Regions from separate parts of the Streptomyces sp. NPDC049541 genome, predicted to be linked through region 1. Evidence: riboswitches for the same ligand, from Rfam matches in the RefSeq annotation. Region 1 holds a riboswitch; each other region holds the start of a gene.
What was found. A riboswitch is a leader RNA that binds a small molecule or an ion and turns the genes downstream of it on or off. The one in region 1 is predicted to bind cyclic di-AMP.

Region 1 (5,331 bases):
CCGTCTGCTCGCCGAGCAGCCTGATCCTGGTCGCGGTGGAGAACCGGTCCCGGTCCTTCACTGCCATGTCGCCGCCTCCCGTCACACGTGCGTACGTCCCCGCACACGGTACGGGACCGGTACGGGGACGTACGTACGACTGGCTAAGGCTTAGCCCAGGTTGGGTCAGCCCTTGAAGCGGGGGAACGCGCTGCGGCCCGCGTACTCCGCGGCGTCGTCGAGGATCTCCTCGATGCGCAGCAGCTGGTTGTACTTGGCGACGCGGTCCGAGCGGGCCGGGGCGCCGGTCTTGATCTGGCCGCAGTTCACCGCGACGGCGAGGTCGGCGATGGTGACGTCCTCGGTCTCGCCGGAGCGGTGGGACATCATGCACTTGAAGCCGTTGCGCTGGGCCATCTCGACGGCGTCCAGGGTCTCGGTGAGCGAGCCGATCTGGTTCACCTTGACGAGCAGGGCGTTGGCGGTGCCCTCCTCGATGCCGCGGGCCAGGCGCTCCGGGTTGGTGACGAAGAGGTCGTCGCCGACGATCTGGACCTTGTCGCCCAGCTTGTCGGTGATGACCTTCCAGCCGGCCCAGTCGTCCTCGAACAGCGGGTCCTCGATGGAGACGAGCGGGTAGGCCGCCACGAGCTCCTCGTAGTACTCGGTCATCTCGGCGGCCGAGCGGGACTTGCCCTCGAACTCGTACTTGCCGTCCTTGTAGAACTCGGACGCGGCGACGTCGAGCGCGAGCGCGATCTGCTGGCCGGGGACGTAGCCGGCCTGCTTGATGGCCTCGATGATGAGGTCGAGCGCGGCGCGGTTGGACTCCAGGTTCGGGGCGAAGCCGCCCTCGTCGCCGAGGCCGGTGGACAGGCCCTTGGTCTTCAGCACCTTCTTGAGGGTGTGGTAGACCTCGGCGCCCCAGCGCAGGGCCTCGGAGAAGGACTCCGCGCCGATCGGGGCGATCATGAACTCCTGGATGTCCACGTTGGAGTCGGCGTGCGAGCCGCCGTTCAGGATGTTCATCATCGGCACCGGCAGCAGGTGCGCGTTCGGGCCGCCCAGGTAGCGGAAGAGCGGCAGGTCGCTGGCCTCGGAGGCGGCGTGGGCGACGGCGAGGGAGACGCCGAGGATGGCGTTGGCGCCGAGGGAGCCCTTGTTGTCGGTGGCGTCCAGGTCGAACATGGCCTGGTCGATCAGGCGCTGCTCGGTGGCGTCGTAGCCGACCAGCTCGGGGCCGATCTGCTCGATGACGGCGAGGACGGCCTTCTCGACACCCTTGCCCTGGTAGCGGTTGGGGTCACCGTCGCGGAGCTCGATGGCCTCGAAGGCGCCCGTGGAGGCGCCGGACGGGACGGCGGCACGACCCGTGCTGCCGTCGTCGAGGCCGACCTCGACCTCGACCGTGGGGTTGCCTCGGGAGTCCAGGATTTCCCGGGCTACGACGACGTCGATGGACGGCACGAGCATCTCCTTCTTGGATGTGACACGGCTACGGCAGTAGCGCGGTGGCTCTGCGGGACGAGCCTAACCGCCCAAGGCCGATCGGCCACGTTGCCGACCACCTCTTGGGCAGAACCGAGAGTAAATTGTTTCCGAACGGAACAAAGAGGGGGAGCAAAAAGAACCCCGCTCCGGTGCGTACGGGGGAACACGCACCGGAGCGGGGAGACCGCGAGGCTGTCACTTGAGGTGCAGCTGCTGACCCGGGTAGATGAGGTTGGCGTCCTCGATGATGTCCTTGTTCAGCTTGAACAGCTTCTGCCAGCCGCCCTTGACGCCGTGCTTCTCGGCGATCGAGCTGAGGGTGTCGCCCTTGACGACCTTGTACTCGCCGTCGCCCTTCTTGACCTTCTTGCCGGTCGGGGTGGTGACGGTCTTGGTGCTCTTGGTGCTCTCGGTCTTCGCGGCCGGGCGCTCGGCGGAGCGGGAGGCGGCCTGGGAGTCGCTGGAGCGGTTGGTGTTCGCGCTGGGGGCGCTGCCGTTGTAGGCGGCACCGGACAGGCCCGTGCCGCAGACCGGCCAGGCACCCTTGCCCTGGGAGGCGAGGACCTTCTCGGCGACGGCTATCTGCTGCGCCTTGGAGGCCTGGTTGGCCTGCGGGGCGTAGGCGGTGCCGCCGTACGCGGCCCAGGTGGAGGCGGAGAACTGCAGGCCGCCGTAGTAGCCGTTCCCGGTGTTGATGGACCAGTTGCCGCCGGACTCGCACTGGGCGACCTTGTCCCACTCGGAGGCGGTGGCGGCGGAGGCGTTGCCGGCCGCCATCAGCGGAGCGGCGATGGCGACGCCGGTGACGCCGGCCAGCGCGGCGACGCGGGTGGCCTTGGACGGACGGCGGTGCTTGCCCTTGCCGGAAAACAGCATGGTTCGATCCCCTCACCGACGCCTGCGAGGTGAGCTGTCGGGTTCGGGCCGGTTGAGTTGCCCGGCCGTGCTCTCGCTCTCACGAGACACGGCTACACCCCTAGCCGCCCGTCAACTGCCCGGGTCGGCACCTACCTTGGGTCCCCCGCTCCTGCCTACGGCGCTTTACGCGACGACTGTTCCCGTACGGCCGCTGGCAGGATTCGGCGTTGCGGCAGCCGGGGCTCGTGTTGACGAGCGGTGACGACGGTAGACACGCGATCCGTCGAATTTCAAAGACGATCAGGGCTTCTGAGACTCATCCCACACTTTCGCCAAACCGGACATTCAGTGGCGAAGTATGACGTGAACTCCCGTTGTTTTTCGCCCTATTCGGCACCGAGTTTCAGGGTCTGACCGGCGAAGATGTGATTCGGGTCGACACCGATGGCGTTCTTGTTCGCGGCATAGAGCGCACGCCACCCGCCGTCCAGGCCAAGGGAGTCGGCGATGGAGGCGAGAGTGTCACCGGCGTGGACGGTGTACGTGTCGCGCGTGCCGCCGTCGGTCTTGGTCTTGTCGGCGGTCTCACCGGCCGTCTCGTCGGCGCTGGCGCCACGGTGGCGGCCGGTGCCGGTCGTGCCGGTGTCGACGAGGGTCCAAGTGGACGCCGGGGGCTCGAGATTGTCCGAGTCGTCCACCTTCGCCTTGCCTGTCGACGAGCTGTCGGCGCCCTGTGGGTCGGCCGTGGCCTTTTTGGACGGAGAGGTGGACGGCGAGGCGGATGTGCCGGATTCGGTGGAGTTGTCCGTCGCGCTCGCGGAAGTCGAAGGGGAGGCACTGGAGGACGAGCCGGAGGACGAATCCGACGAAGAAGACCCGTCGGAAGCGCTGCCCGAGGAGTTGGACAGCCCCAGCGAGTCGGACGCCCCGGAGGAATCGGACGAACCGGAACCGCCGCCCAGCACGCCGGTGTCGATGGCGGCCGAACCCGAGTCCTTGGTGAGCCCGGAGGTCAGTCCGCACGTGTGGAAGGCGCCGACACCCTGGTCGTCCAGGAGCTTCTCGGCGACGGCTATCTGCTGGTTGCGGCTGGCGAGGTCGGCCCGGGGGGCGTAGTCGAGGCCGCCGTACTTCTCCCAGTTCTCCTGGGTCAACTTGAGCCCGCCGTAGAACCCGTTGCCGCTGTTCTCGCTCCAGGAACCGCCCGTCTCGCACTGCGCCACCTTGTCCCACGTGGTGCCGTCGGCGGCGCTCGCGCCGCCCGCGGCGAAGAGCGGGATCGCGATGGCGGAGCCGGTCACTCCGGCCGCGACGAGGATGGCCGGAGCCTGACGGGGGCGACGGTGTCGACCGTTCCCGGAGAGCATGCGGAGGCCTTTCGCGAGACAGCAATGACCGCGCGGCGCATGACACCGACAGGCGTTCGATACCGCCGCGCTGGTCCGTGAACGTAGCCGGTGCCGATCACTTGTCACAAGTTAATGCCGCGTAGATCACGTGAAGATCACAGACTTGAACGCGTGTCATCTTCGACCCGTTCGCCGCGGCGGCGCATCCACCTGCACGCTCCCGATACGGTCGTCCTGTGAACGTCCCCAACACCGCTCCCGAACTCTTCACCTGGGAATTCGCCAGTGACCCGTATCCGGCCTACGCCTGGCTGCGCGAGCACTCCCCCGTCCACTGGACGACACTTCCCAGCGGGGTCGAGGCCTGGTTGGTGACCCGCTATGCCGACGCACGTCAGGCGCTCGCGGACGGGCGGCTCTCGAAGAACCCCGAGCATCACGCCGAGGACGCGCAGGGCAAGAGCAGGACCGGTATTCCGGGTGAGCGCAGCGCCAATCTGATGACGCATCTGCTCAATATCGACCCGCCGGACCACACCCGGCTGCGCCGCCTCGTCTCCAAGGCGTTCACCCCGCGCCGGGTGGCCGAATTCGCGCCGCGGGTGCAGGAGTTGACGGACGATCTCATCGACCGTTTCGCACCGCACGGGCAGGCGGATCTCATCCACGACTTCGCGTTCCCCCTCCCCATCTACGCGATCTGCGATCTGCTCGGTGTCCCGCGCGAGGACCAGGACGACTTCCGTGACTGGGCGGGGATGATGATCCGGCACGGCGGCGGTCCGCGCGGCGGTGTCGCCCGCTCGGTGAAGAAGATCCGCGGCTATCTCGCCGAACTCATCCACCGCAAGCGCAGCGACCTCGGCGAGGACCTCATCTCGGGCCTCATCCGCGCCTCCGACCACGGCGAGCACCTCACCGAGAACGAGGCCGCCGCGATGTGCTTCGTGCTGCTCTTCGCCGGCTTCGAGACCACCATCAACCTGATCGGCAACGGCACCTATGCGTTGTTGCGCAATCCCGCGCAGCGGCAGCGGCTCCAGGAGTCGATCGGGCGCGGTGAGAGCGCACTGCTCGACACCGGTATAGAGGAGCTGCTCCGCTACGACGGTCCGGTGGAACTCGCCACCTGGCGCTTCGCCACCGAGCCGCTGACCGTCGGCGGGCAGCGCATCGCCACCGGCGACCCCGTCCTGGTCGTCCTGGCCGCGGCGGACCGCGACCCGGCCCGCTTCTGCGAGCCCGACACGCTCGATCTCTCCCGCCGGGACAACCAGCACCTCGGATACGGCCACGGCATCCACTACTGTCTGGGCGCCCCCCTGGCCCGGCTCGAAGGCCGCACCGCCCTTAAGACCCTGCTGCGCCGCCTGCCGGACCTGGAGCTGGCCGCCGACCCCGCCGAGCTGCGCTGGCGGGGCGGGCTCATCATGCGCGGGCTACGAGACCTGCCCGTGCGCTTCACCGCCGCCTGACCGGCTCCGGCCCTCCGTCTCCTTGATCGCGTCCCGGTAGGCCCGGGCGGCCGCCCGCAGCGCGGCCTCCGGGTCCACGCCCTCCGCCTCCGCGCGCACCGCCAGCGCGAGCAACTCGTAACCGACGCCCTCCGCTCGGGGCAACGGAACCTCCAGGCCGGCCGTCCGCACCCGCGAGG
Region 2 (5,331 bases), on a different contig from region 1:
CCGCGCGTTTCATCAAACAGATCGGCTTCACCGGCATCATCGACCTCGACCTGCGCTTCGACCGGCGCGACGGACAGTACAAACTCCTCGACTTCAACCCCCGCATGGGCGCCCAGTTCCGGCTCTTCGAGAACGAGTCGGGGGTGGACGTCGTCCGCGCCATGCATCTGGACCTGACCGGCCGCTCCGTCCCGGAGGGGGAACAGCGGGCCGGCCACCGGTACATCGTGGAGAACATCGACCTGCCCGCCCTGCTCGCCTACCGCCGCAGCGGCTATACGACGCCGCACGCCCCGGCGCGCGCGAGCGGGACGGAGCTGGCCTGGCTCGCGGGTGACGACCCGCTGCCGTTCCTGACGATGCTCGCGCGCTTCGTGCGGCCGGGCGCGAAGCACCTGTACCAGCTGTGGCGGACCAACCGCCGTGGCAGCACCACCAGTTCGGGCGGCTAGCCGACCGGTCAGCGGCCCGAGACGAATCACACGAAGTGACGAAGTGAGCGTCCTGGGGAGGGACTTCGTGATTCAACCGGTTGCAGTCATCGGCGCCGGGCCCTTCGGCCTGTCGACCGCCGCCCATCTCCGAGCCCGCGGACTGCCGGTCCGCGTCTTCGGCGAGCCCATGGTCAGCTGGCGCGACCACATGCCCGTCGGAATGCTCCTCAAGTCGACCCCTGTCGCCTCCAGTCTGGACGCGCCGCAGCAGGGCCACACACTCGCCGACTACTGCGATGCCGCCGGCATCAGGCGGCTGGTGACGGACGAGGACATCATCCCCGTCGAGACCTTCATCGCCTACGGCGAGTGGTTCCAGCAGAAGCTGGTGCCCGAACTGGAGCGGGTGCGGGTGGTGTCGGTGGACCGGCGCAAGGGTGGTGGCTTCGAACTGAAGCTGGACTCCGGTGAGTTGTTCACCGCCCGCGCGGTCGTCGTGGCGACCGGTCTGTCCGGCCTCGCCCACCTGCCGGCCGAACTGGCCACCGCCGCGGCGGACGGACCCACCCCCACGGGCCCGGTCTCCCACAGCTCCCAGCAGCACGACCTCACGCGCTACGCCGGCAAGGAACTGATCGTGATCGGCGCAGGGCAGTCCGCGCTGGAGACGGCGGCACTGGCCGCTGAGGCGGGCGCACAGGTGCGGGTGGTCTCCCGCGGTCGTGGCAGGGTCGCCTTCGGCGCACCACCGTGGAAGCAGCCGAGGCTGCGCCCCGAGTCGCCCTTCGGCCGCGCCTGGTCCCTGTGGGCCCTCAGCTACTACCCGCACCCGTACCGCTATCTGCCGGCGGAGGCCCGCCACTACCTGGTGCGGCGCGTCCTCGGTCCGCTCGGCGCGTGGTGGCTGCGCGACCGCTTCGAGGGGAAGGTGCAGGTCAGCGAGGTCGACCGGATCGTGCGGGCGGACGCGGCCGACGGCAGCCCCAAGCTGACGGTCCGCACCCACGCGGGCCGCATCCTGGACATGTCCGCGGACCATGTCATCGCGGCCACCGGATACCGGGTGGACATCGCGGCCATGGACTTCCTCGGCCACGAACTGCGCACCCGTCTCGCGGTGAGCCGCGGCACGCCCAAACTGGGTGCGGGATACGTCTCCTCGGTCCCCGGCCTGTACTTCACCGGCCTGCCGGCCGCGGCGTCGTACGGCCCGGTGATGCGCTTCGTGTGCGGCACCGAGTTCGCCTCTCCGAGGCTGGCCAAACACCTGGCGGCAGTGCACGGTTAGGCAGCGGCCGCGGGCCCCTGCCTGACGAGGAAGAGCCAACAAGGATAGGGGAGTTGAGCGGGGGACGGCGGGGCAATCAGCCGTCCTCCGGTTCGCGATGAGTAGGTGGGGCGTCCTGTCCGTATTCTCTGATCATGGCCGCACCCACCGCATATGCACTCATCGCCACCGACCTGGACGGCACGCTGCTCCGAGGCGACGACACGCTGTCCGACCGGTCCCTCGCCGCTCTCGCACGGGTCGCCGGGGCCGGTGCCCGGCACCTGGTCGTGACGGGCCGGCCGGCCCCCAGGGTGCGGCCGCTCTTCGAGCAACTGGGCAGCGGGGGGCTCGCGGTGTGCGGGCAGGGCGCGCAGGTGTACGACGTGGGCGCGGACCGTCTGCTGTGGTCCGTCACCCTGGACCGGGAGTTGGCCGAGACCGCCCTCGGCAAGATCGAGGCAGAGGTGGGCCAGGTGTACGCGGCTGTCGACCAGGACGGTGTGGAGGGACTCACGCTCATCGAACCGGGCTATCTGATGCCGCATCCGACGCTGCCGGCGGTCCGGGTCGACCGACGCGAGGACCTGTGGTGCGAACCCATCAGCAAGGTGCTGCTGCGTCATCCCGCCCTGTCCGACGACGAGTTGGCGGCGACGGCACGCTCGGTGGTGGGTTCGCTGGCCACCGTCACCATGTCGGGGCCGGGGACCGTCGAACTCCAGCCATGCGGCATCACCAAGGCGACGGGCCTCGCACTGGCCGCCGCGCACCTGGGACTCGGTCCTGAGCAGACCATCGCCTTCGGCGACATGCCCAATGACATCCCCATGTTCGACTGGGCCGCCCACGGCGTCGCCATGGCCAACGCCCACCCCGAACTCAAGGCGGTGGCCGACGAGATCACCCTGTCGAACGAGGACGACGGCATCGCCGTCGTCCTCGAGCGACTGTTCTTCGAGTTCGGGGAGCTCGATGTGCTCCGTGAACTCGGGGAGCTGGAGGAGCTCTGAGCGGCCTCGGCGAAGTCCGCCACGGTCCGGCAGCGCCCCTTCAGGGGCGCGGGGAACGGCGCGACCAGCCACGACGGCGCAGCAGACAACGAACGGCCCATCGCGGCACCTCCGACGGAGGGCTCAGTAGGCACCGAAGACGTTGTCGATCGACCCGTACCGCGCGGCGGCGTAGTTGCAGGCGGCCGTGATGTTCGCGATCGGGTCGAAGGGGTTCATCGCCGTGCCGGGCACGTGGTAGGCGAGGAACGTCGGGTCGATGACCTGCAGCAGTCCCTTGGACGGGGTGCCTGCGAGCGCGTTCGAGTCCCAGTTGTTGATGGCGGCCGGGTCGCCCGAGGACTCGCGGATGATGTTGCGGTAGATGCCGTTGTACGTCCCGGGAATCCCGTTCTGCTTCATGACCTGGAGGGCGCCCCGGATCCAGCCGTCGAGGTTGTCGGCGTAGCCCATCGACTTCACGTTGGCGACGGTCGGGGTGGCCGCGGACGCGCTGTTGGCCCCGATGAGCGGGAGGGCGAGAACGGCGGCGCCCGTACCGGTGACGGCGAGCTTGCGGGCGAGGCGGTTGCTTCTGGGGCGGCGGTGCTGACCTGTTGCAGGCATGGCGGGATCCTCTCCGTCGCCTGCGAGGTGAGCTGTCGGGTTCGGGCGGGGAGATGCCCGGCCGCGCAGCCGTACGGCAACGCGACTTCACCCCTAGCCGGCCCGGGACGATGCCCGGTCCGGCGGCCTACCTGGTTCCCCCGCTCCTGCCGTGCGAGTGAGTCGGTCGATGGTCGTGCCCGGGTGGCGGCAGGATTCGGCGTCCACCCGACAGGCCGGGAACGTATGCGAGAGCACATGGCGGGAACAAGTGTCAGCTTCACAGATCACACCTGTTGACCTTGGTCTGAGGCTTATGGGGGACTTGATCCTTTGCGGTTGCCAAGCTTCAACTCGCGTACGAAGGAGGGGAACCGGAGTGAGCGCGGCGCTCGTCGGCCGGCACTGCCGTGTGAGTCAAGTCACCGGCATCCGCAAGAACGGCAAATGGGGCAATGGCCCCAACTCGTGGTCAACCAGCCGCCCATCGCCTCATTGGGGGGCGAAAGCGGAACCTGGCGTGTGGTGCGCGTCGTTGTCATGACGGTCGCCCGTCGAGCGCCCCGCACCGGGATCCGGAGGTCCTCGTGAGTCGTTTCGTGAGGGAGGGGCGATCGGGCGTTCCGACTCGTACGGACGCGCCGGGGTACACGCCGAGAGGCGCGCCGGCCGACACCCCGATAGACAAGTCGATAGATATCCGTTCTTATCTCTTGATCAAAAACATACCGGTCGTGATCCGATACCGCCCGGGCTGGACGGGTGGGCGGCATCGGTGATCGAAAGGTGACCGGATACGCTGACTTGAGTGATGTCAGCGACCTATCGACAAACCGTGTAACCGCCAGTAGACACCAGCAGACAGGAGACCCCTCGTGACCGTCGTCGGGCCGTTCGGGCTGAGCGTGCGGGACCAGGCTCTGGAAGCCGATGTCCAGGCCGGATTGGCGGCCGTCGAGGAAGGTTTGCTCGAAGCCACCAAGAGTGAGGTGCCCTTCATCACGGAGGCCGCCCAGCATCTGGTGCGGGCGGGCGGGAAGCGGTTCCGCCCGCTGCTCGTGATGCTCGCCGCCCAGTTCGGCGACCCGTATGCGCCGGGGGTCGTGCCGTCGGCCGTGGTGGTGGAGCTGACCCATCTGGCGACGCTGTACCACGACGACGTGATGGACGAGGCCGCCGTGCGGCGCGGCGTCGACAGCGCCAACACCCGCTGGGGCAACTCGGTGGCGGTCCTCACCGGCGACTTCCTGTTCGCGCGCGCCTCGCACATCCTCGCCGACCTCGGACCCGAGGCGGTCCGGGTGCAGGCCGAGGCGTTCGAGCGCTTGGTCACCGGGCAGATCCTGGAGACGGCGGGGCCGCAGGACGGACGGGACCCGGTCGACCACTACCTGGACGTGCTCGGCGGCAAGACGGGCTCGCTGGTGGCCGTGTCGTGCCGCTTCGGGGCGATGATGTCGGGCGCCGACGAGACCGTCGTGGACGTGCTCACGCAGTACGGGGAGCGGCTCGGGGTCGCCTTCCAGCTGGCGGACGACGTACTGGACATCGCCTCCGAGTCGCGCGAGTCCGGCAAGACCCCGGGCACCGACCTCCGCGAGGGAGTCCCCACGCTTCCGGTGCTGCGGCTGCGGGAGCGGGCGGCCCGGCTCGGGCTTGCCGAGGACATCGCCCTGTGCGAGCTGCTGGACTCCGATCTGAGCGACGACGCCCGGCACGCCGAGGCGCTCGCCGGGCTGCGGGCGCACCCGGCGCTCGAGCAGGCACGTCGGGACACGGTGCGCTACGCGGAGGAGGCGCGAGCGGCGCTGGCTCCGCTGCCGGAGTGCGATGCAAAGCTCGCGCTGATGGAGATGTGCGACGCCGTGGTGCATCGGGCCGGCTGAGCTGTCGGCCGGGTCGGACTCCGTCCTGCGTTCCACATGGTGTGATACGCGTCACACATCTGGACTGAGTCCAGAATGAGATCACTTCCGTAGACACAGCCAGAGGCCGACGCAGGGGGTGTCGGCCGGTCTACGGGGAGAAAACA
Region 3 (5,331 bases), on a different contig from region 1:
GAAGGAGGGGTACCGATGACCCGACCGTCCGCCCGTTACGTCCTGCCCGAGTTCACCGAGCGCACCAGCTCCGGCACCAAGACGATGGATCCGTACTCCAAGCTGCTGGAGGAGCGGATCGTCTTTCTCGGGACGCCGATCGACGACACCTCGGCGAACGATGTGATGGCCCAGTTCATGCACCTCGAGTACCAGGCCCCGGACCAGGACATCTCGCTCTACATCAACTCCCCCGGCGGCTCGTTCACCGCGATGTCGGCGATCTACGACACCATGCAGTACGTCGGCTGCGACGTGGAGACGATCTGCCTGGGGCAGGCCGGCTCGTCCGCCGCGGTGCTGCTCGGGGCGGGCACGCCGGGCAAGCGGTTCGCGCTGCCGGGCGCGCGCGTGGTGATCCATCAGCCGCTCCTGGCCGAGCCCGTCGAGGGGCAGGCCGGCGATCTGGCCATCCAGGCCGCTGAGTTGGGCCGGATGCGATCCCGGCTGGAGGAGATGCTCGTACGGCACACGGGACGCAGCCCGGAGCAAGTCGCGGCGGACATCGAGCGGGACAAGATCCTGAGCGCCCAAGAAGCCGTGGAATACGGCCTGGTGGACCGGATCATCCCCAGCCGCAAGGCCACCCTCGCCCCGCCCACCGGGCGGTGAGCGGCCGGTGCTCCCACCCGAACTTCCACCGCTGCCCGCCCTCACCCGCGCCGAGGGCGAGTTGATCGACCGTTACCTCGACGTGGTCGACCTGCTCGGCCGCATCAATCCGGCGCAGCACGGCGACACGTACCGCGGGCTGCGGGCCGCGCAGGCGCTGGTGAGCAAGGCGGCCCAGCTGCGCGACGCCCTGGCGCTGATGCACCAGCGGGGCGAGACGGAACTGCACGCCCCGACGCTGGGGCGCGCTCTGCGGGTGCTCGACGGGGAGCGGCGCACCGCCCGGGTCACGGTGCCGCCCGAGTCCGGCAGTTGACGCATGTACGGCCGGTCCGGACCTTCCGTTCTGTCGGCGGAGCGTCCGGACCGGAGGTCAAACGGACCAAAAGAGGTACCCCCATTCGGCGTAGTCGCGGCTCCTTTTTCGCGACCGTCAGGGTTGCGCAAGGCGCCCGCCCCGAGACCGGCTTCTGGTGCTCCGGTGCTGGTCCGAGCCTCCCCGGGGGCCTCAACGCGCCCTCGAACACAGGGGTGTCCACCCGAACGGGTGAGTGGTGAGTAACGACACAAACCCCCGGTTCCATTGGGATTTTCGGACTTGTATGGGTGAAGATCCCTGTCTGACGACAAGCCCCCGCCGCAGCGGCGGGGCGATCCGGGCGGACGCCGAGTCCTGCCGCCGCCCGGATGACCGGTCGACAGGAGTGGATCGGCAGGAGTGGAGGACCCAAGCAAGACGGGTCGCCGGAACGGTCACGCCATGACCGGGTCGAGCAGCCCTTGGGGTGAAGCCGCGTCAGCGGCCGGGCAACTTCGCCAGCCCGAATCCGACAGGTCATCCTTCACAGGCGGCTGACGAAGGGTTGCGCATGACTGCGCTCAATCGTGTCCCGTCGCTGATGGTCCGGGCCGGTACGGCCTCGGCCCTCACCATCGCCGCAGTGGGCGGCTCCATCGTGGTCCCGGGTGTCGCCTCCGACGCCTCGGCAGCCACCATGGCGACGAAGGCACTCCAGATCGCGGCTTCCAAAAAGGGTTCCCCGTACAAGTGGGGCGCCTCGGGGCCGCGCCGGTTCGACTGCTCAGGGCTCACGCTGTACTCGTTCAAGAAGGCGGGCAAGACCCTGCCCCGTACGGCGGCCCAGCAGTACAACAAGACGAAGCACATCTCCGCGAAGAGCCGCAAGGCCGGAGACCTGGTGTTCTTCCACTCGGGCTCCAACGTCTACCACGTCGGCATCTACGCCGGGAAGGGGAAGATCTGGCACGCCCCGAAGACCGGGGACGTCGTCAAGCTGCAGAAGATCTGGACGTCCAGCGTGTGGTACGGCCGGGTCAGCTGACTCTCCCGCGGGGGCGACGGCAACCTGACACGCCGCCGCCCCCGCGGGGCATCAAGCGGCACCGGAGCGCTCCCGGGCGCAGTTGCCGGGCACGGTTGAGCGACTACGGCTCCTGCTGCCCCGCTGCCGTCACCGGCTGGGCCGGTACGGTCCACGGGAGTTCGATGGTGACCGTCTTGCCGCCCTCGCGCGTGGGGCGGACATGCAGTCGGCCACCGCATTCCGCAGCCAGCCAGCGGATGATCACCATCCCCCGGCCGTTGTCCTGCTGCACCGCGGCGGGCAGGCGCTTGGGGAAACGGGGATGGCTGTCGGTGACACCGATGCGGAGCTGCTCGTCACGGTGGAGTTCGATGTCCACCGTGAAGGTGGGTGACTGACCGAAGGTGTGCTGTACCGAGTTGGTGGCGAGTTCGGAGACGACGAGGCGGATGGTCTCGGCGGCCTCCGTGTCCGCCGGCAGTCCCCACTCGGCCAGCGTGGTGACCACGAAGCCGCGGGCCGCGGAGACCGAGGCGGGATCGCTCGGCAGAGTGACGGATGCTTCCAAATGGTCTGCCATGGCGAGGTCGTCCCTTTCCCACGGGACCGGAGTCCGACACGGAGCGGATGGTTCGAGTACGGTCCCGGACTGGTGCTTCGTCGCCAGACTGCCATTACCGCGCCCGTCACGGGTGGCGATCCACCAAGATATGCATATATCTGTCCCTCAAAGCGGTGAACTCTGCGACGGGAGACCGTATTTGGGTGGCACGGAAGGAGTAAGGAGAAGCGCATGCAACACGGTCCCGCGGTGCGCCGCCGGAAACTGGGCGCCGAACTGCGTGCGTTGCGCACGAGCGCGGGGCTCACCAGTGGTGAGGCCGCCCGGCTCGTGGGCTGGCACCAGTCGAAGGTGAGCCGGATCGAGACCGGCGCCAGCGGGGTGAAACCGGCCGATGTGCGGTTACTCCTGGACGCCTACGCCGTGGCGGACGGCCAACTCCGTGAATTGCTCCTGGTGTTGGCGGGCTCCGACGAGGGAGGCGGCCGGCATCACTGGTGGCACGCCTATCGCGGGGTACTGCCGCCGACCTACCGCGATTTCATCAGTCTGGAGTCCCAGGCGAGCGCGATGAGCACGCTGGAGACGTCCGTCGTGCCCGGCCTGCTCCAGACGCCCGCCTATGCACGTGCGGTGACCCGGGCGGCGGTCGGCGGGCTGGACGACGAACGGCTGGACGCCCTGGTCGAGGTGCGGCTGGCCAGGCAGGACGTACTGCGTTCGGATCCGCCGCTGGAGCTGAGCGCGGTACTGGACGAGGCGGTGCTGCGCCGGGAGATCGGCGGCCCCGACGTCATGAAGCAGCAGCTCGAGCGGCTCCTGGAGGCGGCGCGGCTGCCTCAAGTGCGGCTTCAGGTACTGCCGTTCGCTGCCGGGGCACATGTCGGCGTCACTGGACCTTTCGTAATCTTCTCATTTTCGAGCACTTCCGATCTGGACGTGGTTGTTCTCGACCACTTGACGAGTAGCCTCTACCTCGAACGGAAAGAAGACCTCCGGGCCTACACCGAGGCCTTCAACGCCCTTCAGATCCACGCCCTTTCGCCCGAGGACTCGTTGGATTACATCGCCGGGATAGGTGCCGGCGCGTAAGGAGGCACCATGTCAGCACTGCCTCGGAACGTACCTTCCAGTACCGATCTGCATGACGTGCAGTGGCTGCGCAGCAGCTACAGCACGGGTGCGAACAACTGCGTCGAGACGGCACGGCCGCTCTCCGGCCCCTGGGCCGGGCTGCTCGCCGTGCGCGACTCCAAGGACCCGGCCGGGCCCGCCCTGCTCCTCTCCCCCGAGAGCTGGACGGACTTCACGGCCGCATTCAGGTCCTGACCGTCCCGATCGGCCTGGTCAGTTCCGATCAGTTCCACATCGTGCGGCACACGGCCGTGTCACGCCGACTCATGGTCGCGTCTCGCCGATCACACGTACAGCGCGTTCGATCTGCGCCTCGGAGAGGTCCGCGCGGGCGGTCAGCCTGAGCCTTGAGACGCCGTCGGGCACGGAAGGAGGACGGAAGCAGCCCACGGCGAGGCCTGCCGTACGACAGTCGGCCGCCCACTGCACGGCCCCCTCCGGGGACGGAGCCCGCACGGAGACCACCGCGGCGTCCGGTCGTACCGCCTCGTGACCCGCGGCGGTCAGGCGTGCGTGCAGTTCGGCGGCGACGGCACGCGCGCGTGCCGCACGCTCCGGCTCGCGGCGCAGCAGTCGCAGTGCCGCCAGGGCCGCGCCCGCGGCGGCGGGCGCGAGGCCCGTGTCGAAGATGAAGGTGCGGGCCGCGTTGACGAGGTGGTCGATGACCCGGGCGGGGCCGAGGACGACTCCGCCCTGGCTGCCGAGCGACTTGGACAGCGTGGCGGTCACGACCACGTCGTCGGCGCCCGCGAGGCCCGCCGCGTACGGGGCGCCGCGGCCGCCGTCGCCGAGGACGCCGAGGCCGTGCGCGTCGTCGACCAGCAGTCCCGCGCCGCGCTCCCGGCAGACGGCGGCCAGCTCGGCCAGCGGGGCCGCGTCGCCGTCGACCGAGAAGACCGTGTCGGAGACGACGACGGCGGTCGCCGCACTGTCCTCGTGTGTCTGCAGCGCCTTGCGCACCGCCTCCGGGTCGGCGTGTCCGACGACCTGGGTGGTGCCCCGGGCCAGCCGGCAGCCGTCGATGAGGGAGGCGTGGTTGCCCGCGTCGGAGACGATCAGCGAACCGTGCGGGGCCAGCGCGGTGACCGCGGCGAGGTTGGCCGCGTAGCCGGAGGAGAAGACGAGTGCCGCCTCGAAGCCGCAGAAGTCGGCGAGCTCGTGCTCCAGCTCGGTGTGGAGTTCCGTCGTACCGGTGACCAGTCGAGAGCCGGTCGAGCCGCCGCCCCAGGTCCGCGCGGCCTCCGCCGCACCCTCGGCAATGGCCGGATGGTGGGTCAGGCCCAGGTAGTCGTTGCTCGCGAGGTCCAGCAGCGGGGAGTCGGCCGGCCGCGGGCGCAGGGTCCGTACGAGTCCGGCGCGGCGCCGCAGCCGCGCCTGTTCGTCGATCCAGCCGAACGCCATGACTCCTCCGGGGCTTTTGTAGGCAGTGGACAGACACTAGCCGGACCGGTCGCACCCCATGGTGTGGCAATACACACACGACGAAGTGTCCCTGTTGTTCATTCTCTCCTTGGCCGGGAGCGCTTCCGTAAGACAGGATCGGCTCTCATGGACCTGCTGAACACGCTGGTGGACAAGGGGCTTCGGCGCGAGCTGCCGACCCGCGAGGAAGCTCTGGCCGTCCTCGCCACTTCCGACGACGACGTGCTCGATGTGGTG
Region 4 (5,331 bases), on a different contig from region 1:
GTCCGGGGCGGCCGTCCGCTTCCAGCGCTCCAGGAGCTGCCGTTGCTGCTCGACGGCCGCCAGCAGCGGCTGCAGCTGCCGGGCCACGCGGACGTGATCGTCGGTGAAGTCCGTACCCGAGCGGTAGATCATGCATCCGGTGATCGGCGTCGTCGTCTCGGGCAGCGGTACGGCCAGTACGTGGTCCGCGTCCATGATGTCGCCGATCAGCCGCGCGGTCGGGCTCACGGACCATGCGGCGCCGGCCGCCGCGCGTGCCGTGAGGGGAGTCCGGTCCGGCCCGCCCGCATAGTGGTCCGCGAACGGAAACCCCGCCCGCAGCAGGCCCAGGTCCTCCTCCCCGAGCCTCTCGAACTCGACGGCCACCTCGGAGGGCAGGCCGACCGTGCCCTGGGCCTCGTTCCAGTCGTCGAGCTTGTAGATCAGCGTCTCGCCGCCGCACAGGCCGGGCAGGGCGGACGCCAGCAGCGGCCACAGCCGCTCCGGCTCACGCTCGTTGAGGGCGGCGACGGCCACCGACAGCATGCGTTCGTGGGCCCCGCCCGGCACCTGTGCCACCTCTTCTCCGCTCGTCCGCCGCGTACGCAGTTGTACCCATACCGGCGACGCCGTCCACTGCCCGAGACTGCATGCGAGCACCCTCGAGAAACAACAACATTCTCGGATACTCCAGCACGTCGGCGCCACGGCAGCCGCAGCAGGGGGAGCCCCGGCGCCGGGGGGACGCCTGGACCCCCACGCCGTGCCGGGGCCGCCGGCGCGGGGGACCGGCGGCCCCGGCACGGCTCACTCCGGAACGGGCGGGTTCGTACGCATCGCATCCGAGATCGACTTGACGCCACCGTGCGCGGTGAGGCCCCCGTCCACCGGGATCTCCGCCCCGGTGATGAACGACGACTCGTCGGACAGCAGGAAGACCACGAGCGGTGCGATGTCGTCGACGCTTCCGCTACGGCCGAGGGGGGTCTCGCGGATGGTCGCCTCCCGGAAGGCGGGAGTGGCGGCGGCCGTCATCTCGGTCTCGATATAGCCGGGATGGACGGTGTTCACGCGGATGCCCCGCGGTCCCAGCTCCATGGCGGCGATCTTCGACACCCCGCGCAGGGCCCATTTGCTGGCCGTGTACGCCACCGGGTAGTAGCCGGTGAGCGCGGCGGACGAGCCGACGTTGACGATCGACGAGCCGGGCGGCATCAGCGGGGCCAGGTGCTGGATGCCGAGCAGTGGTCCGGTCGTGTTCACCGCCTGGACCTGCGCGAAGTCCTCGGGTCGCACCTCACCCAGCCGCTCGCGCCGGATGACGCCCGCGTTGTTGACCAGTCCGTGGATCTCGCCGTACGACTCCTTCAACTCGCCGGCCAGCGCCGCCCAGTCGCTCTCGCTGCTGACGTCCAGGCGGCGTACGTCGCCCTCGGGCCGCACGTCGGTGGCGACCACCCGTGCGCCGGCCCGGATCAACGCCTCCGCCTCGGCGGCCCCCTGGCCCCGGGCGGCCCCGGTGACGACCACGACCTTCCCGGCCAGGCGCTGCATGTTCTCGTTGCTCACGGGGCCATCCTTCACCACCGAGGCAGCCTGAGCTCGTACTCCGGGTGGATCCGCCGCAAGTACCCGGTGTCGTCGCGGCTGCGCATCCCCGACGAGCGCCGGGGCCGCCGGCTTCCGTCGGCGGCCCCGTGGTTCATCGCGCTGTCGGTGTCACGCCTCTGCCGGCGTTCCTGATCTCACGCAGGGCGTACGGCGATACGCACCGCGGCTTCGCCTGCGTAGTGGACCGGGTCCTCGCGTATGACGGCGCCCGGGCCAGGCGCGTGAATCATCAAGCCGTTGCCGGTGCAGAGGCCGACATGGCTGAAGTTGTCGTTGAAGAAGATCAGGTCGCCGGGGCGGCTCTCTGACAGGGGAATCACCGTGCCGGCGCCCGCCTGCTCGTACGTGGTCCGTGGCAGGGTGACCCCGGCGGCCCGCCAGGCGGCCTGGGTGAGCCCGGCGTTGTCGTACGACTCCGGCCCGACCGCACCCCACAGACACGGCCTGCCGATCTGTGCACGGGCGAAGTCGATGGCCCTGTCGGCCTTGGTGGCGGTGGGCGTACCGGCGGCGGGCACACCCGTGTCGAGGACGGACGCCTGCACGGTCCAACCCCCGGCCTGGGGTATGCCGGTGTCGGGCATGGACGGCTGGGCGCGCCATTCCTCCACCGCGGGTACGCCGGTGTCCGGCAGGGAAGGCTGCGTGCGCCACTCCTGCGTCGCGGGTGCACCCGTGTCCGGCGCGGAAGGCTGCATGCGCCACGGCTCGACCGCGGGTACGCCCGTGTCGAGGACGGAGGGCTGCATGAGCCGGTCCCCGGCCGGGGGCAGGCCCGTGTCGAGGACGGAGGGCTGCATGCGCCACGCCTCCTCGGCCGCCGGGCGGGTCTGCTGAGCCTGGTCCTGCCAGGGCAGCTGGGCCGGCACGGTCTCAACGGCCGGGCGTGGCGCGGAGGTCTGCCGGGCGGTGTACCGGTACAGCAGCTCGCTGGCCGCCGCGATCTTGCGCTGGTTCCGCTCCTTGGACTTGCGCAGGGAGGTCTGCCTGGACTCGGGGGCCGCCGCGGGCAGCGCGGGGGCGGCCTCCTGGCGGGGCTGCGGGACGGCGGGGAGCGTGGCCGTGGGGCCGGCGGTCAGCTCGGCGACCGGACGGCGGGACTCCGCGGAGGGCAGTTCGGCCACGGGCCGGGCGGTCGCCGCCGGCTCCACGGCGGTGCTGCGGCTGTCCGCCGGGCGCCGGGGCTCGGCCTGGCGAGCCGGCCTGCGGTCGGCCGGCAGCGCCGCGGGAACCGTCGGCCCCAGCGAGGCACGCGCTCCGTCGAACCACCGCCGGGACACCGAGTCCAGTGCCGGATCCGAGCGGCCGCGCTCGCGGGGCGGGGCGGCGGGCGGCCGCGCTCCCAGCAGCTGAGCCCGGGTGAAGTTGTAGTTCCCGGTGTCGGACTCGGCCTGGTCGTAGAGGCTGCTCACGCGCTCCCGGACGGCTTCACGGCTGGGGCCCTCGTCACCGGTGGTCGGTGCGGCGTCGGCGGTCTGCGAGAACAGGGCCACCGAGGTGAGGGCCGCGGTCGCGAGAGCGGAATTGCGCATACCGGGAAGGCCGAAGCCTCCGGTGCGCGATGGTCGATCCGGCGCCATGGGAGCCGTACTCCTTCCGTACTCCGCCTACCGAGTTAGCTGTCGGGTTCGGGCGGTCGGTTCCGGAAGGCATGCCCTACGGCCCCTGCCTGGCGGGCAGTTGGGCCGATTCACCCCGTCGTTCGGTTGGGTCCCCGGTTCCGGCTGCCACGAGGGCGCACCGGATTCGGCGGAGGCCGCGCGTCCCGGCGGGGTTCGCCGGAGGAACTCGTGCGGCCTGGAGCCACGCTAGCCAACTTGTGCGGCTCGTGTGAAGGTTGAAGGCCGGAATGTCCGATACGCTTTTGTGACCTTCGTCGTGACGCGCCGTCAGATCCGTGCGTTGTGCACGGAGTGGATCCGGACGGCAACCGTCCGTCGCGAACGGTCCCCGTCAGGCCCGCGGGCCCTCGCTGCGAGCCTCACGCTCGGCGTTGCGCTTCTTGATGCGCGCCGTCTCCTTGCGGACCTCGGCCTGGGTGGCGCGCTCCTTCTGCAGCCACTCGGGCTGTTCCTGCTTCAAGGCCTCGATCTGCTCGGTGGTGAGCGCCTCGGTGATCCCGCCGCGGGCGAGACCCGCGATGGAGACGCCCAGCTTCGCCGCGACCACCGGACGGGGGTGCGGACCGTTCGCCCGCAGCTCGCGCAGCCACTCGGGCGGCTCGGACTGGAGCCGGTCGAGCTCGGCTCGTGAGACGACACCCTCCCGGAACTCGGCGGGGGTGGCATCGAGGTACACACCCAGCTTCTTCGCCGCGGTCGCGGGCTTCATCGTCTGGGTGCTCTGGTGCGACTTCATGCCGTCCAGGGTATCGAGCATGTTCGAGCCCTCCGACCACGGCCGGTAGCCTGGCCTGGTGACAGGCTCGGAAGAATCCCAGGCGTTCCGGCTTGCGTACGTCCCGGGAGCGACGCCCGCCAAGTGGGTGCGGATCTGGAACGAGCGCCTGCCCGACATCCCGCTCAACCTCCTCGCCGTACCGGCTGCCGAGGCATCCGACGTGCTGCGCGCCGGCGGGGCCGACGCGGGGCTCGTACGGCTGCCGGTCGACCGTACGTTCTTCAGCGCGATCCCCCTCTACACCGAGACGACGGTCGTCGTCGTCCCCAAGGACCATGTGATCACGGCGGCGGACGAGGTGACCGTGGCGGACCTCGCGGACGAGGTCCTCTTCCACCCCCTCGACGACGTCTTCGACTGGGACCGGCCGCCGGGAGAGCCCGCCTTCGAGCGCCCCGCCACCACCGAGGACGCCGTGGAACTGGTCGCTGCGGGCGTCGGCCTCCTGGTCGTCCCCCAGTCCCTGGCCCGTCTGTACCACCGCAAGGACCTCACATACCGGCCGCTGGTGGACGGGCCCGAGTCGAGCGTCGCCCTGGCGTGGCCCGAGGAGGCCACCACGGACCTGGTCGAGGATTTCATCGGAATCGTCCGCGGGCGCACGGTCAACAGCTCCCGCGGGCGTAAGACGGCGACACCGGAAACGAAGGGCAGGGCGGGCGACACGACCGGCGCCCGGCGCAAGTCCGCCGCGGCGAAGGTGACCGGAAAAACGGCTGGGAAGTCGGCGGGGCGCAACCCGAGGACCGGATCCGACGTCTCCAAGGGCGCCAAGCGAAGGAAGCCCCGCCGCCGGGCCTAGCCTCCCACGGGGTGGCCTCGCCCCGTTCCGACCATCCGGTGGGGCGATGGACGGGAGGCGGGGGAGTTTTGCTACGCAAGGGGGTGCGGTGCGCGGGCGGCGCCGCGGATCGGCTGCGAGCCCACGGACTGTGGGGCGATCCGGTCGACCGTGAGTACCGGCGGCCGCGCGGCGCGCTGTGGCGGGTGGCGGCGTTCGTCGTGCGCACGCTGCGAGGCGAGTGGCAGGGGATCGTCGTCGATCCGGTGCGGCAACTCAGACGCCGTGGGCTGCCCGCACTGTTCCTGGCGTTCCTGGCCGCCTTCGGTGTCATCTTCTTCCACGCGCTGGCGCAGCGGCCGGCCGGTGCGGTACTGGTGCGGCTGCTCGGCGGCGTCAAGGGCGACCTGCCTCTGTGGCTGGCCCTGCTGCGGACGCCGGTGTCACTTTATGTCCCGGCCCTGGACCTGCCCGTGTGGGCGGGGATCACGAGCCTGTTCCTCGCGTTCGCCCTCGCCGAACTGATCCTCGGCCGGGCCAGAACGCTCGTCATCTCGTAC

Region 2: linked by a shared signal. The riboswitch ahead of ACIBW9_RS39045 (transglycosylase SLT domain-containing protein) and the one ahead of ACIBW9_RS23025 (transglycosylase family protein) in region 1 are both predicted to bind cyclic di-AMP.
Region 3: linked by a shared signal. The riboswitch ahead of ACIBW9_RS07975 (C40 family peptidase) and the one ahead of ACIBW9_RS23025 (transglycosylase family protein) in region 1 are both predicted to bind cyclic di-AMP.
Region 4: linked by a shared signal. The riboswitch ahead of ACIBW9_RS09335 (NlpC/P60 family protein) and the one ahead of ACIBW9_RS23025 (transglycosylase family protein) in region 1 are both predicted to bind cyclic di-AMP.

Annotation. Positions count from the first base shown of each region.
Region 1 covers NZ_JBITLY010000006.1:102,254-107,584, forward strand. The annotation lists gene ACIBW9_RS23015 (septum formation initiator family protein) at 1-67, opposite strand, end outside; gene eno (phosphopyruvate hydratase) at 166-1,452, opposite strand; gene ACIBW9_RS23025 (transglycosylase family protein) at 1,666-2,346, opposite strand; cyclic di-AMP (ydaO/yuaA leader) riboswitch at 2,351-2,519, opposite strand; gene ACIBW9_RS23030 (transglycosylase family protein) at 2,715-3,695, opposite strand; gene ACIBW9_RS23035 (cytochrome P450) at 3,914-5,152, shown strand; gene ACIBW9_RS23040 (nucleoside triphosphate pyrophosphohydrolase) at 5,117-5,331, opposite strand, start outside.
Region 2 covers NZ_JBITLY010000016.1:154,800-160,130, forward strand. The annotation lists gene ACIBW9_RS39030 (ATP-grasp domain-containing protein) at 1-452, shown strand, start outside; gene ACIBW9_RS39035 (FAD-dependent oxidoreductase) at 520-1,722, shown strand; gene ACIBW9_RS39040 (HAD family hydrolase) at 1,857-2,714, shown strand; gene ACIBW9_RS39045 (transglycosylase SLT domain-containing protein) at 2,838-3,320, opposite strand; cyclic di-AMP (ydaO/yuaA leader) riboswitch at 3,325-3,498, opposite strand; gene ACIBW9_RS39050 (polyprenyl synthetase family protein) at 4,175-5,185, shown strand.
Region 3 covers NZ_JBITLY010000002.1:167,062-172,392, reverse strand. The annotation lists gene ACIBW9_RS07985 (ATP-dependent Clp protease proteolytic subunit) at 16-651, shown strand; gene ACIBW9_RS07980 (hypothetical protein) at 659-967, shown strand; cyclic di-AMP (ydaO/yuaA leader) riboswitch at 1,306-1,517, shown strand; gene ACIBW9_RS07975 (C40 family peptidase) at 1,521-1,994, shown strand; gene ACIBW9_RS07970 (ATP-binding protein) at 2,098-2,556, opposite strand; gene ACIBW9_RS07965 (helix-turn-helix domain-containing protein) at 2,770-3,630, shown strand; gene ACIBW9_RS07960 (DUF397 domain-containing protein) at 3,640-3,867, shown strand; gene ACIBW9_RS07955 (8-amino-7-oxononanoate synthase) at 3,937-5,073, opposite strand; gene bioB (biotin synthase BioB) at 5,221-5,331, shown strand, end outside.
Region 4 covers NZ_JBITLY010000002.1:485,643-490,973, forward strand. The annotation lists gene ACIBW9_RS09325 (response regulator transcription factor) at 1-558, opposite strand, end outside; gene ACIBW9_RS09330 (SDR family NAD(P)-dependent oxidoreductase) at 787-1,533, opposite strand; gene ACIBW9_RS09335 (NlpC/P60 family protein) at 1,725-3,122, opposite strand; cyclic di-AMP (ydaO/yuaA leader) riboswitch at 3,179-3,352, opposite strand; gene ACIBW9_RS09340 (DUF5997 family protein) at 3,544-3,948, opposite strand; gene ACIBW9_RS09345 (LysR family substrate-binding domain-containing protein) at 4,007-4,792, shown strand; gene ACIBW9_RS09350 (hypothetical protein) at 4,969-5,331, shown strand, end outside.